Regions from separate parts of the Algivirga pacifica genome, predicted to be linked through region 2. Evidence: riboswitches for the same ligand, from Rfam matches in the RefSeq annotation. Region 2 holds a riboswitch; the other holds the start of a gene.
The links. Region 2 has a riboswitch for cobalamin ahead of ABD985_RS02730 (ribonucleotide-diphosphate reductase subunit beta). Riboswitches for the same ligand answer to the same signal wherever they lie in the genome.
Positions count from the first base shown of each region.

Region 1: it holds a riboswitch for cobalamin, as region 2 does, so the genes downstream of both, ABD985_RS02455 (ABC transporter substrate-binding protein) here and ABD985_RS02730 (ribonucleotide-diphosphate reductase subunit beta) in region 2, are expected to answer to the same signal.

Region 1 is NZ_BAABJX010000009.1:83,963-91,851, reverse strand. It holds gene ABD985_RS02465 (metal ABC transporter ATP-binding protein) at 1-759, shown strand, start outside; gene ABD985_RS02460 (metal ABC transporter permease) at 810-2,102, shown strand; cobalamin riboswitch at 2,306-2,483, shown strand; gene ABD985_RS02455 (ABC transporter substrate-binding protein) at 2,513-3,697, shown strand; gene ABD985_RS02450 (TonB-dependent receptor plug domain-containing protein) at 3,804-5,717, shown strand; gene ABD985_RS02445 (YncE family protein) at 5,895-6,944, shown strand; gene ABD985_RS02440 (PD-(D/E)XK nuclease family transposase) at 7,149-7,508, shown strand; gene ABD985_RS02435 (cryptochrome/photolyase family protein) at 7,592-7,889, opposite strand, start outside.
Region 2 is NZ_BAABJX010000010.1:63,789-71,677, forward strand. It holds gene ABD985_RS02710 (thioredoxin family protein) at 1-402, opposite strand, end outside; gene ABD985_RS02715 (TlpA family protein disulfide reductase) at 475-1,017, opposite strand; gene ABD985_RS02720 (serine hydrolase domain-containing protein) at 1,246-2,427, shown strand; gene ABD985_RS02725 (ribonucleoside-diphosphate reductase subunit alpha) at 2,470-4,155, opposite strand; gene ABD985_RS02730 (ribonucleotide-diphosphate reductase subunit beta) at 4,464-5,441, opposite strand; cobalamin riboswitch at 5,512-5,710, opposite strand; gene gldC (gliding motility protein GldC) at 6,268-6,621, opposite strand; gene ABD985_RS02740 (putative quinol monooxygenase) at 6,733-7,065, shown strand; gene ABD985_RS02745 (3'-5' exonuclease) at 7,356-7,889, opposite strand, start outside.

The DNA.
Region 1 (7,889 bases), on a different contig from region 2:
AACCTTTCGGTCACTTATGATGGAAAGCCTGCCGCCTGGAATATCGACTATGAGCTCCCTCAGGGTAAACTAATCGGTGTTATGGGCCCAAATGGATCTGGAAAAAGTACCTCTATCAAGGCCATTATGGATTTAGTACCTAAAGCCAGTGGATACGCCCGCATCTTTGGGAAAGAGCTCGATGAGGTGAGACAACGTGTCGCTTACGTTCCTCAAAGAGGTTCTGTGGACTGGGACTTCCCGGCATCGGTACTGGATACTGTCCTAATGGGCCGTTTAACCAAAAAGAATATCTTCAAGCGCATCAGCAAAAAGGATCGTGATATTGCCTTGGAATGTATACGAAAGGTAAGGCTAGATAAGTATGCACACCGGCAGATCTCCCAATTATCAGGTGGGCAACAACAAAGGGTATTTATTGCCAGAGCATTAGCTCAACAAGCGGACCTGTATTTACTGGATGAACCTTTTGCTGGTGTAGATGCCTCAACAGAGGATGCTATTATCAGCATCTTGAAAGAAATGAAGGAAGAAGGAAAAACTGTTTTAGTAGTACATCATGACCTACAAACAGCGCCTAACTATTTTGATTGGCTAGTTCTGATGAATACTCGTCTGGTGGCTGCTGGCCCTATGGAAGAAACTTTCACTTCTGAATACTTAAATGAAGCTTTTGGCGGTCGTTTGAATATTCTATCGCAAATGGGTGACCTGATCAAGCGGAAGAAATACCCGATACGGGAGAAAAAGAATAAGTAGTGATGAGTGATGAGTGGAATTAAGTTTAGCTATTAACAATAGAAAAGGCTATGAGTGAATTTGTACTGGATTTTTTCTTATTAAGAGACCCCAATGTACGATGGGTGGTAATCGCCATTTTGCTAATTTGCAGTAGTACAGCGATCGTAGGAAGCTTTGCTTTTCTTCGCAAAAGAGCCTTGATTGGAGATGCAGTATCCCATGCTATTCTGCCTGGTATATGTTTAGCTTTTATGCTGACAGGGGGCAAACATCCTTTTTGGCTTATGGCTGGTGCTATTCTGATTGGTTTACTTTCCATGAAAATCATTGACTTCATTACGGTTAATTCTCGAATTAAACCTGACACGGCCCTAGCCTTGGTCATGTCAGTATTCTATGGATTGGGTGTATTATTACTTACTCGTATTCAAAGCTCAGGAAATGCCGCACAAGCAGGTCTGGACAAATTCCTATTTGGCAAAGCGGCCGCTATGATGCAAGAGGATGTTATTACCTATAGTCTTTTCTCTATTTTTTTACTCTTGGTCATTACTATCTTATTCAAGTCTTTTGTTGTTACAATTTTTGATCGACAACATGCTGCTTTAATAGGTCTCCCTGTAAATAAACTAGAGGGAGTTATGGCTATATTAACAGTGATTGCCATAGCCATTGGCATACAGGCTGTAGGAGTTGTCTTGATGTCTGCCCTCCTAATCACACCCGCAGCAGCAGCTCGCTACTGGACCAACAACCTAAAGATAATGCTATTGCTAGCAGCTCTATTTGCTATGGTTTCAGGTGTCAGCGGAGCATTTGTTTCTTATGCGATGCCGAAGATGCCAACAGGTCCCTGGATTGTGATGTTTCTTACCCTGATCACTGGAATCTCGGTATTGATAGGAAGTAAAAAAGGCTATTGGGTAACCCGAAAAGGAAAACAACAAATCAACCAAAAAATCATACAAGAAAATGTATTAAAAGCCCTCTACCAGTTAGGAGAGGTCCGTAATAACTTTGAGGATCCTTTCCTGAAAAGTGAGTTACGTAAAAAACGAAAATACGGTCGATTACGTCAGCGTAATGCACTTAAGCAACTAGAGAAAGAAGCCTGCATCAAAATAGAGGGAGAGTACATTTACCTCACCCGCAAGGGACTGGATGAAGGACAGCGTATTACCCGACTCCACAGATTATGGGAAGTTTATCTCACCAAATACCTTAAGCTCCCTGCCGATCATGTACACGAAGATGCTGAGGCTATGGAGCACCTGATCACACCAGAACTAGAGATCGAACTGGAAAAAGTATTGGACTATCCATTGATTGATCCACACGACTCCCCTATTCCGAGGAAGTGAGAATTTTCAATGATTAATAAAGGGGATCTCTTGTGGTCACCCTGATGCAAGGAATAAGGAAAGTTAAAGCTTACTATTAATTCAACTAAAATATCCATTACGCATTTTTTATTAAAAATTGAAAATTCATCATTGATAATTAATAACACAGACCATCCACTTCTATCATTTCATTGAAAAATGAAAATTAATAATTGAAAATTAAAAATTAATAGTAGCTTTGCTGCGCAGATAGGTCAGGGAATCCGGTGTGAATCCGGAACAGTCCCCGCTGCTGTAACTTTTTCCCTTGTGGGTTATTGAGTATTCCACTGTTCGTTGGAACGGGAAGGAACAATGTAAAAAAGGAGTCAGAATACCTGCCTTGTTTCTGTAATTTATTTATGTCTTTCGGGTGAAAAGAAACTTTTATGAAAAACACTCCTTTTTATACAAGGGTGGGCTTACTCTGTCTATTCTTGGGGCTTGTAATAGCCTTTTCTTCTTGTAACTCTTCTTCCAGAAAAGTTAACCATTCCATCTTACCTGCTCATAATCTCGTAGAGGATGCTAAAGGATTTGAGCTATACCCCTCTAACGAAGGTTATTCCATTCTACATATTATCAATCCTTTCGAGGAAAACGATACGTTGAAGTATATTCTTCTTCCTAAACAGGTGAAGACTCCAAAACAATTCGAACACCTCTCTCGCATTTCGGTTCCCGTCAAAAATATTGCAGCACTTTCCAGTACGCATATTGGAATGCTTGCAGCATTGAACAGCAGTAAGACCATTTCTGGAGTTTCTAACCTTAATTATGTAGGAAATAGCACCGTACAAGAACGAGCCCAAGAAGGTAACGTTCTGGAAATTGGCCAGAATGGGCAACTAAACTATGAGAATATACTTCAGTCTCACACAGAAGTTATTCTTAGTATAGGAATGCAGGCCAGCAACTATCAAGAGCACCCCGCACTAAAACCCATGCAAGTCTCAGTAATTCCTGTCGCAGAATGGCAAGAAACTACTGCACTTGGTAGAGCGGAATGGATCAAGCTTATAGGCACCTTAGTGGGAAAAGAAAAAGAGGCTATCACCTATTATACTTACCTTAAAAGGGAATGGGAACGCTATACGGCATTAGTATCCCATGACTCCACTCCTAATCCTAAAATTATTGTAGGAGCACCTTTTAAAGATGTATGGCATATTCCTGCAGGAAACAGTTTTAAAGCTCACTTATACCAAGCAGCTAAAGGTGATTACTTGTGGGCAGACTCCAAGGGAGAAGGCAGTTTACCCTTAAGCCTAGAAACGGTCTATCCGAAAGCACTTCAAGCAAATATATGGCTTGATGCCGGTTTCGTACATTCTATTGAGGAACTTACCCTTAAAGATGAGCGATTTAAAAATTTCCCCGTAATAAAGACAGGGGAAGTCTATGCTCCCATTAAGCAAATTGCTCCAAATGGTGTTAATCTATTCTGGGAAAACAGTGTTACTACCCCTCACCTATTACTGGCAGACTATATCAGGATCTTTCACCCTGGGATACTGGAAAATGATTCAATGGTTTTCTACCAGAAACTTCCATTAACGAGCTACAGTAATTAAGCTTGAGATTGTTATTTATCAGTTATTAACTGATAAATAGCACCCCCTATATACTATAGTTTTAAAGCAAACAATCCTATTGCACCTCCAACGACTACACTCAAGAATGGATAAAATATACCCTCTCCTTATATTATTAATAGGACTAATAGTTAAAGGACTCCCTGCCTTTGCGCAGTCTTCCTTTGATACCTTAGAGTTGGGAACTGTAGAAGTATACGGCGTTCCCTTACAGAAGTACAATGTAGGTACTTCCGTTTTTCAATCAGACAGCTTACAGAAAAGTAAGATAGGATACAGTAACCTTAATGACTATCTACTACAACACACAGGGATTTATCTCAAAGAAAGTGGGAACAATGGGCTCTCTTCGATCTCCATGAGAGGAGGTAATTCTAACCATACCGCTGTACTATGGAATGGTATTAATATCAATTCTATCACACTGGGAGCATCGGACTTCAACCAGATCCCTCTATTCCTTATTGAAGATATTGCTGTACAATTCGGAGGAGGGAGTGCCAATTTTGGCACGGGATCTATTGGAGGTAGTATTGTATTGTCTTCCGACAAAATATTATCCCAGGATATTAATCAAAAAATTGGCTTGTATACATCTTATGGAAGTTACAACCATTTATTTACAGGGTTCAAGTACCAACAAAAATTTGGAAAATGGAGTAACAGCACAAAGCTCTATTTTAAAAGAAGCGATAATGATTTTCCCTTTATGAATCTATATGGTGAAAAGGAATATCAAAACAATGCTGGATTTCAGGATCAAGGAATACTACAAGAAATCAGCTATCAAATTTCCAGTACACAAGAGATCTCTGCTCACCTGTGGCATCAGAAACACTTTCGGGAGATTCAGCCTTTGATGGGCAACAACCAACAAGAGCTTAAGGATGAATCCTTGGACAGTAACTTCTTGAGAACAATTATTCAGTACAAACAACTATTCAAAAAGGGACAACTTCATGCATCTTCTGGTTTTGTTAGAGACTATACTTCCTATAAAGGAGACCCTACTAGCACGCTCAGAAGCGAAAATAATATACAAGCAGATTTTGACCTGAATAATTGGCTATCCATCAAAGGAGGAATACATTATCAATACCTATACTCTGACAATATTGGAGAGGAAACACTGAGTCAGGAAGTGACTGAAAACCGCACAGCCTTATTTACTTCCATACGTGGTGAGATTACTCCTAGACTACAGGTCGCATTCAACGCACGACAAGCACTTATTGACCAACAATGGCAACCTTTTGCACCTTCTTTGGGAGCTTCTTGGGTGGCATTTCAAACACCTGAGATACAATGGTCGTGGAGAGCACAACTCGCTAGGAACTACCGTATCCCAACTTTCAATGAACGATACTGGCCTTTGCAAGGCAATCCAGACATCAAAGCGGAAAGCGGTTATAGTGCAGAAACAGGCTTCACGCTACAATGGAATAGAAATGGATGGCAAAGCTCTTTATCTACTACGGTCTTCTACAACTATGTTTATAACTGGATTGCCTGGTATCCATTAGAAGGGAACCTATGGAAAGCGCATAATCTACAAGAAGTAGAAAGTAAGGGAAGTGAACTGCAACTAGGATTGAAAAAAACAATACAGCCAGACTTCTCTGTTCAAGCTGGACTGAACTACTCTTTTACCTTGGCAACGATACAGGAAGGGATAGAAGCCCAAAAAGCATTTATAGGAGAACAATTATACTATACGCCAAAGCATAAGCAGAGTAGTTACTTATCCATTACCTATAAAAAATATGGATTGTCTTTACAGCAACATTATGTTGGAACACGTACTACGACAGATCGTACGGATATACTAGACGACTATAACTTATTCAGCAGCACACTGTCTAGGTCTTTTGAATGGAATAAACTGAAAATACACACTTCCATTCAGGTGAACAATATATTAAACACTGCCTATTTCAACACAAAGTATATGGCAATGCCTGGTAGAAACTTCATGGGGAATGTTCATTTTATATTTTAATGTAATGAGCACGCCAAGGGCAATACTATTGATCCGTGAACCCTCGCCTGAGGCGAGGGCCTACGGTAAATTGATTCCCTTTTGCGGGTGAAATATGCCTACATGAATTTTAAACAAACGAATTACAAAACGATAGATTCAATCCTAAAATTAGTTTTAAAAACAAATTAACAAACAATGAAAAACTTCAAACTTTTACTCCTAATTACTTCATTTGCTGTTTTTTTCGCTAGCTGTGATGATGATAATAACTCCCCAGCTCCAGAAGTAACCTTAGAGGGTACACTGCTGATCAATGCTGGTGGATTTGGACAAGCCAATGGTAGCTTATCACTATATGATGAGTCCACAGGTACATTAGACAGCAAGGTTTTCAGTGCTGCCAATGGAAGAGAACTAGCAGCAAGTATTGAATCTGTAACGGTTCAAGATACGATGACCCTAATTATGTGTTACGCTCCAGACAAAGTAGAATTTGCACATACGAGCACATTAAAATCATTAAATACTCCAACAACAGATGTTGTTAACCCAAGGTATGCAAGTATTCATGGCGACTATGCTTATGTGACTTGTTGGGGGCCATATGAAGCTGACTTCTCCCTTCAAAACTCATACGTTGCGAAAATTGACTTAAGAACATTTGAAAAAGTAGATGAGATTCCAGTAGGTAGTGGCCCTGAAGGAATTATTACAATTGATGATCAGATCTTTGTAGCCGTAAGCAATACACAAGAAATCGCCGTAATTGACCCTGCTACTGCAGAGGTAATAAAAACTATTCCTTTAGAGGTTGCTCCGCAACACCTTTCTTCAGATAACCAAGGAACTCTTTGGTGTACACTATCGAGTTATAGTGCCAATAGTACAGGTCTTCAAGCTATTGATTTAAATGAACTGACGGCTACAGATTTTTACGCTTTAGAAGCTGGCATCAACTATGAGGGGCATCTTAGCACTGACGAGAGTGGCAACACTCTTTATGTTTTAGGGAATGACGGTGGAGTCTATTCGTTTGATACAGAAGCAAAGACCTATTCTACTAGTTCGATTATCGCTGCAGATCCTTCTATTTATGGGTTTGGTGTAAATCCCATGACAGCATTTATCTATACTTCTGATGCAGCCGGCTTCCAAGGAAATGGTAGTATTAAAGTATATGATGAGACAGGTACATTGACCGATGAAGAAGTGGTAGGTGTGGCACCTTTCCGATTTGTCTTTTAGAGCTTGTTTGGAATACTGATTTAGATAGAGAAAATTTCTATAACCTGTTCAAATCAAGTCAGATTTAAGGCGCACGCAGTGATAATAGTGGTTCTATTTGATGAAAATATGAGTTGATTTGAACAGTGATTAGAGGAATTTTCTTTCTGAATCAGTATTCCAAACAAGCTCTTAAGGAGTTTAGTAGTTAGTGATGAGCGACTAGTGATTGGTCGCTCATCACTAGATTGTCACACTCATTTTGAAAAATGGCTTTACCTCTTCAAAAACTTAAACCAATTGTATGAAATGCCCGTTGGCTTAGTAGATAGGGCACTTAAAAAGTTTTTGAAAGAAGCCCAAATCGCTAACCTTAACAACAAAGAATATGCTATGTATGAGGAAAGTTTAAAACGGTATAATGACTTAAAAAACAGCTTGGATACAGCCAGAGAGGAAGGTCGTGAGGAAGGTAAAAAAGAAGAAAAACTTAAAATCGCCCTAAAAGCCAAAGCGCAGGGATTATCAACACCTACCATTGTCGTTTTAACGGGCCTGTCAGAAGAAGAAATCGAAAAGCTTTAAAAAGTAAAACCCGATAACTGCTAGATCAATCAGCTATCGGGTTTCTTCTATCGAAAGACTCCCTCTAAACACTAACCTTGACTTCACCCTAACACATCCTTGAACACTGCTAAGCAACGTTCCCTGGCCTCCTTATGATCCACCATTGGCTCAGGATAATCTTCTGTTTCAAATTCAGGCACCCATTTCTTAATATAAGTCTTATCCTTATCAAACTTATCCGTTTGACTATAGGGGTTGAAAATACGGAAGTAAGGTTGCGCATCTGTTCCGGTACTGGCAGCCCATTGCCATCCCCCATTATTGGCTGACAGATCATAATCCAATAGCTTACTGGCAAAATAAGCCTCTCCCCATCGCCAATCGATCAACAAATGCTTT
Region 2 (7,889 bases):
TTCAGCTGCTCTTTCTTTCATTTTCTCGAAAGAGTCTTCTGGTTGTACTTCTGGGTCATTGGGATTGATTGCGACAACAGGATATCCTTTTTCCTTATACATCTTGTCCAAAGCGATGATACGCTCCTCATATGCTTTCGCATAAGGGCAGTGGTTACAAGTAAAAATCAAGATCACTCCTTTGTTATCCTCTAAGCTCTCCAATGAATACTCCTGTCCATCAATATTAGGCAATGTAAAGTCCATCGCTGCATCTCCTTCTCTATATCCTTCGGATTGTTGTGGCTTAACCTCAGCGGTCAGCACTTCTTTCTTTTCTTCCTCACGGTCAGAAGGTTTGGATGCACAAGAATAAAATAAAACTCCAACAATGGTCATTAGTATAAATAAGCTTCTTTTCATGGTGTTGACTTTTATGCTATATAAATATTAAATATAATTTTAGGATTGGTTATCGTGTTTGTCTTAATATGATTATTGCTCCAATCCCATCACCTCTTCCAACTCCTTAGACAAGGTCTCATAGTCAAAACTTTTCTCAAAAAATCTTCTCTTTTCTACATTATAGATCAACGTAGCAGGAATCGCTCCAGACCAGTTGGGATCTACCTTGGTTATCCAGCTATTCGCATCAGGGTCATCTAAAAATACCACTGTGGACTTCAAGTCTTTCTTTTGGATAAACTTCCCCAATCGTTCTGCTACCTTATCGTCCTTCATGTCTAAACTCACTAAAAGGACCTTTACTTTACGTCCCTTATATTCTTTATCCAATTGCTGAAATGCTGGGAGTTCCTCTACACAAGGCTTACACCATGTCGCCCAAAAATTGATAACATAAGTGGTATCATTATTCCTCTGAAATAATGGTTCTATATGTTCATAATCATAGACAGCTATAGGCCCTGCAGAAGTTTTTAATACTTCTAAAGGTTGAGGCCACTCCGATTGTACATTTTTTGGTTGGCACGCTTGTATAAGGCTGATAAAAATAATGCCATAGTATAAAAATCTCATAATAAAATAGTTATAATCTATGATAAATAAAGGATATTACTTGTATTAAAATATTATAAATAACAGAGTTTCTATTCCATTTAAAAGGATTCAAAAGCTTTAATAGAACTGAAAAAATGTTAAGAGGCTTTAAGTCTCCAAATGCTCCCATTGTATAATAAACAGATAGCCCTACTTTTGTTCCAAAGGAAAGAAATCAATCAGCTAACTGACGAACAAAATTAAACTATGCGCCATCTCTTAACGACGCTACTGGTATTCGCCGGAACTTTTATTCCTACAGGATGTAACTACTATGACGCTGTACAACATGCAGTAGCTACCTCTTTTAATCACGGTCCATACGATTCTTCAGCTTCTCATACAACAGCAGAGGACTCATTGCTCCTTGTCAAGGAGCATCAGCTTGACTCCATCTTTCAAAGAATGCACTCCCATAGAGGGTTTAATGGAACCGTATTGGTTGCTCAAAAAGGAGACATTCTTTATCAAGAAGCTTTTGGATATAAAAACTTTCGCTCAAGAGAGAAAATGGATAAAGATGCTATTTTCCAATTAGCTTCTGTATCCAAACAATTTACAGCTGCCGCCATTATGCTTTTGAAGCAACGTGGCATGCTAAAATACTCCGACAAAGTAACCTCTCTGCTACCTGGTTTTCCTTATAGTGAGGAGATTACGGTAAAGCACTTGTTGACACACCGCTCTGGACTACCCAACTATGTATACCTAGCAGAAGAAAAAATAAAAGACAAGGACAACCCTGTAAACAATCAGGAAATGCTAAAACTCTTCTTTGAGGAAAAACCTAGCATTTATGGACAACCTGATGGGAAGTTTTATTATAACAATACTAATTACTTCTTGTTGGCTTGTATTGTAGAAAAAATCAGCGGCATATCCTTTAGTGACTTTATGCAAAAAGAGTTCTTTGAACCATTAGAGATGCAAAACACTTTTGTTTGGAATGAAGAACAGATCCAAAAGCATGCCGATCAAATGACAACAGGCTATTCTGGAAGAAGAAAAACCTTTAATCCTTATTTTATTGATAGTGTAACAGGAGATAAGAGTGTATACTCTTGTACGGAAGACATGTTCAAATGGGATATGTCACTCTACAGCCACACAATCTTAAATAAGGAAACATTAGAAGAGGCTTTTAACGATAGTATTCTTGAAACAAAAAGAGATCGTAACTATGGATTTGGCTACCGCCTACACCATATTAGTGATGGATCTACTGTTGTATTCCACGGAGGATGGTGGAGAGGGTATGCGACCTTATTCGTCCATTATCCTAAAAACCAAACAACTCTTATCGTTCTTAGTAATTACCTCAATAAGAGTTATGTCAATCTAAATAGTGTTTTGGATTTGTTGGAAATTCCGGAGTTTAAAAGAGTCTAAGATAAAAAAAGAGCAGCGATCGTCGATCACTGCTCTTTTTTTCTATCCTTCACAAGAAATACACTCATCGTCAGTGAGATTCATATTGTTTCTCAAAACGCTCTCACTTCTTTGATAGTATAGTGCCTTTACTCCTAGCTCATGTGCCTTCAGCATTACGGCATTGATTTCTTTTACAGGTGTAAATGGAGGGAAGTTCACATTCAAGGATTGTCCTTGATCTATAAACTGCTGACGAATTCCCGCCTGCTTTACCAACCCCATTTGATTGATCTCCTTAAAAGTAAGGAATAACTCTTTCTCTTCTTCACTTAAGAAAGGTAGTCCCTGAACTGATCCTCCCTGAGAAAGAATCTGCTTCCATACCTCTGGCTTATTCTCTCCTTTCTCTTCCAATAAGGCTTCCAGATGTTTGTTTTTACGAACAAACGTTCCTTTAGCAGAATCCATGATATAATAGTTACTGGCGATTGGCTCAATACCTGTACTATATCCTCCTGCAATAATCGCATTACTCGTTGTGGGTGCTACTGCGGATAAAGTCGCATTTCTTCTTCCTGTACCTTTCAATACTTTTGGCTCTCCATAAATCGTCGCCAACTTTTCCGATGCCGCTTCCGCCTGCTCCTTGATTTGCTTGAAAATGATACGTGTCCACGAATCTGCTTGCAAGCCCAAGAAAGGAATGCCTTTTTGCTGCAAGAAACTATGCCAACCCAATACGCCCAAGCCAAGTGCTCTGTGGTTTTTCGCAAAGTTGTGTGGGCGCTCCATATGAGGAATATCCGCTGACTTTTCGATAAACTCCTCCATCACAGCATCCAGGAAGAAAGTAGCTGTTTCTACCAAATCTGTATCTTTCCACTCCTCATAACGTGCCAGGTTCAGGGATGAAAGACAACATACGAAAGACTCCTCCTCATTGGATGGCAACATGATCTCAGAACATAGATTAGAAGCTCCAATCTTCATATCCTGATCCTTATACCACTGTGGTCGTTGCTCATTCGCATTGTCAATATACATGACATATGGAATGCCTTTCTCGATACGGGACTTGATCACCTTAGCCCATACTTCTCTAGATCGTTGGTCTCCATCTTTAACCTTCTGGATAAAGCTGTCCGTCACGGTTACACCCATATAGATATTCTGAATGGACTTTCCGACATCTTTAATGGAAAGAAACTCATCGATATCTCCATGTTCTATATCAAGGTAAGCAGCCATCATACCACGTCTGGTACTTCCTTGGTTGGTACCGTTGATCACACTGTCAAACATCTCCAAGAACGGGTAAACTCCGCTGGATTTACCATTATTGAAAATCTCCGACCCTCTAGGGCGTACATCTGAGATATTAACGGAAGTTCCTCCTCCCATCTTGGACATCATCATCACTTCTCCCAAAGAAGAAGCAATACCAGCGATACTATCTGGCACGTAACTTCCAAAACAACTAATTGGAAGACCTCTTTCAGTCCCCATATTGGACCAAATAGGAGATGCAGGACATAGGAAGTTATTCCAGATGGCCTCAAAAATACGTTTTTCGAATTCGGGTTTCTCTAGTCTTAGGGCTGCGGATCTAGCAATCCTTGACATGGCGTCACGAACGGTTTCGCCTTGTAAAAGATACCCACGGCTCAAGGTTTGTAATCCTTCCTCTGTCATCCATTCCGGATAGTCCACTCCTTTCACCATAGATTGCTGAACTGAAACTGTCATATATTATTGTAGCGTAATTTATAAAGGTATTTGTATCAGAAAAGTATAGTACGGAAGAAGAGGAAAGAAGCTCAAAACACCCCTGTTATATGCAAAGGGGCGTTTTAACCTACTTTCCTCCAATACTATTTGGCTTTATTTTCTTTCGAATCACTCGTATTTATAGCTTTTGTTCATATTGTTTAATTGAGCTTCGCTCGTTCATAATGTTTAGTTGAAGTTCAACGATTCAACTAACATACGCCGTGTAGCGGTATGAACGCAATGGCAACGCCACTGCAATTAAACAGCATGAACATTACTTTCTGTTAGAATAAATCATCAGCTGTAACTGATTGCGTCTTCTTCGTATATTCTGCCGGTCTTACGGCAAAGAAATCATCATGCGCTAACCCAAACACTTCTTCGTCAAACCAGTCCATCTTGCTTCGTTCCGCTTCGTCTACCTCAAATACAGGGCTCAAACCAATTAATTTCAAGCTCTGATTCAAACGGTCACGCATGAAGTTTAACAATTGGGACAAAGGCATAAACTCCAACTCTCCATCCTTGAAGATGTCCGACAGCAACTTCACCTCTACATCATGTAGGATGTGTGCTGCCTCATAAATACGCTCTTTCAATTCTGGCGTATTCATCTCTGGATTTTCTTTCAATAAGGTATTATACAACCAGATTCCAGCGCGTGCGTGTGCATTTTCATCCTTGGCACTCCACTTGATAATATTTCCGATTCCCTTCAGTTCATTTTTGAACTTCTTAAAGGATAGCATAATCGCAAACTGAGAGAACAGGTTTACATTTTCTGTAAAGCAAGAGAAGATCGCAATACTTCTTAGCAAGTCCTCCGTAGACACCTTTCCGTCTGCATCTACATCAATTTTTTGTAATAACTCCAAGCGCTCCATGGCAATCTTATCTTCCAGGAAAGCCTCAAAGTTATCCAAACCTAACAGCTCATTCAAACGCGCATAAGCCGAGGCGTGACGTGCTTCGTTCTCTGCAAACGTGATACACATTGCCTTGATCTCTGGTTTAGGAATGAATTGTCCCAAAATACCCCAAAAATCATCCTGCACATTCGTCTCTGTTTGCGCAAAAGTCTTTAGAATGTTTCCTATAATCGTGCGCTCCCCCTCAGTCAATTGCGTTTTAAACTGCTGTACATCCGCATCAAAATTCACCTCAGAGTGAATCCAAAATGTCTGATGGATCGCATCAATATACGTCTGTGCCTCAGGATACTCAAAAGGCTTATAGGCAATACGTGGCTCAAGTAAGCTCATCGGTCTGTTTGATTATCAATGTATAAAAAAGGTACTATGGTTAGGCTGTATCATCTCCCGGACACTCTCCTACTATTGGAACTGACAGGCAGGTATTCTGACTTGCGCAAAGCCTATCTGCCTTCCCGTTTCTTCAAACAGTGGCAAAGAATGATTGGCTCTAAAAACAGCGCTCACAGCTGCGGGTACAGTACAGGAATCACACCTGTTTCCCTTTTCATTGAGCAGAGTGGTTACTCCTTCTCAACACCCATCTTCGGCAAATATAAATAATTAGAATTAGTTTCAATCTCAACAGGGATTGTTCCACTGTTCCACGGCTGTTAATATCCTCCCTAAACGATTGAAAAATAGTCTCTTTTGCGCCTTAAAAAATCATATTATTTTTTTATCCATCTGGATTTCTCTGGGAGCTTCCGTATAAGGCGTTAGCGACTAACGAAAAGAGGGACAGGTGAGTTCAAGGTCCATAATCATCTTTTAGAGGTAATAGGTAAAAAGGAATAGGTAAAAGATTGGTGGGGGTGTAATATTTTTAACCATTGTACTGGTCTTAGGCTCCTGCCTAAGACCTAAAAGCGCTTTCGCCGAGCGTCCACGCTCGGATGGTAGGAATAGGAAATGGAGGTTGGTGATGGATTGATAGATCAAATAAAAAATTGCCCTGTTTCGTAAAGTGGCGGGATGAAGAGCGATTTTATCGATGAGAGTTTATCTCATTTCTCAAACCATAGGAGCCGATAAAACCTGAATTCTTTGAGTAGAGACGGAGTATAAAGAAAGAAAAAAGGAAGAGCGACTACTAGAATCACCCTCCCTTCTTATATTACTTATTGTTACGCTTCAGCTGCTCTTCCTTCACATGCTCTGTCAACTTTCTGCACAACATCACCATCTCCTTGGCCATTTTCTCATCGCCTGTTGCGGTAGCAATCATCTGAGAAAGATCACCGATCGTATCAATGGCAAAGAATTTCATTTCATCCACATCCATCTCTTTACCCCAAAGGCCAATTCTCAACGTTTCTTTGTTGATATGATCCCAAAGTGACAAGTTGAATGCTCTGGTCTCTGAAAAACCCGCTTGCTCTGAATCCTGTGCTGCCCAAAAAATCTTCTCTGGAATATTTTGCTCGTCAAGCTCTACCTTAATACGTATTTCTCTTTCCTTAGTATCCATAAATCCAATTTTGTTTAACTATCTTAGCTAACCCGATTTTACCTCACATTGTTTCCCTTAGAAACAGCATCGGGTACAAAATGAGCACAAAGATGATAAACTTTTTTTAGAATGAACAACGATCAACCGACTATCAACAGAAAGGATGTCCTAGTACGCATTGTACGCATGAGTTTTCACCCCGACAAAGCCGCCGACTTTCTACAAATATTTCAGCAAGCGAAGTCCAAGATTCGCAATTTTGAGGGATGTCATCACCTGGAGCTCATGCAAGACCCGCAAGACCCCCATATCTACATGACCTATAGCCACTGGACCAACGAAGACGCCTTGGAACATTACCGACACTCTGAATTGTTCAAGACTACTTGGGCCAAGACGAAAGTGTTGTTTAACGACAAACCTGTGGCGTTTTCTGCGAAAGCAGTGAGCAGTGAGCAGTGAGCAGTGAGCAGTGAGCAGTGAGCAGTGAGCAGTGAGCAGTGAGCAGTGAGCAGTGAGCAGTGAGCAGTGAGCAAAATTATTCCAACTTATTATACTCTCCTAACTTTCACTACTTGATAACTACTTTGGACATAAACTAATTTTTATGCATTCTCAAACGTCCCGGACACGCCATTGGCATGTCCCTACCACGTTTTCAAATAAGCAAGTTAGAAGAAAACCGAAACCTCATGCCCAGTAGCTAGTACTAATTGATAACTGTTCATTGTTCATTGCTCACTGTTCATTATTTACAGTTTGATGACTTGTCGGTTGACTAGCTCAAAAAAGCATCGGGCACAGGCTTCTACATCTACAAGGGCATCGTGTGCGCCTTCAAAGGACTCTCCAAAAAGATGCGTATGTAGCTCTTCCAGCTTGGGCCATTTATATCCATAAGGCCCCGGCAACTTACAGTAATCTGTACTTTCGTCCTTGGTACAGATCTTTATAGGCCTTTTCTGTGCACGTAATTTAAGACGTAGCATTTCTGCACCAATGACATTTTGGTCATAGCTCATATTGTGTGCTACCAAATAGTTACTTTCATTGATTTGATGAATAAACTTTTCCACTGCCTCCTGAATAGGAATTCCTTCCAACTCATTTTGCTCTTGGGAAAAGCCATTCTCTATCCAAAAATCTCCGGTAGGCATAACCCACCCATCGGGTTTGATAAGGTCTACAGTACTCCCCAATTTTTGTCCACTTTCGTCATACATGGCCCAAGCCAATTGAATGACCCTTGGCCAGTTATCAAGATCTGTCATTGGGGCTTTCCAGTT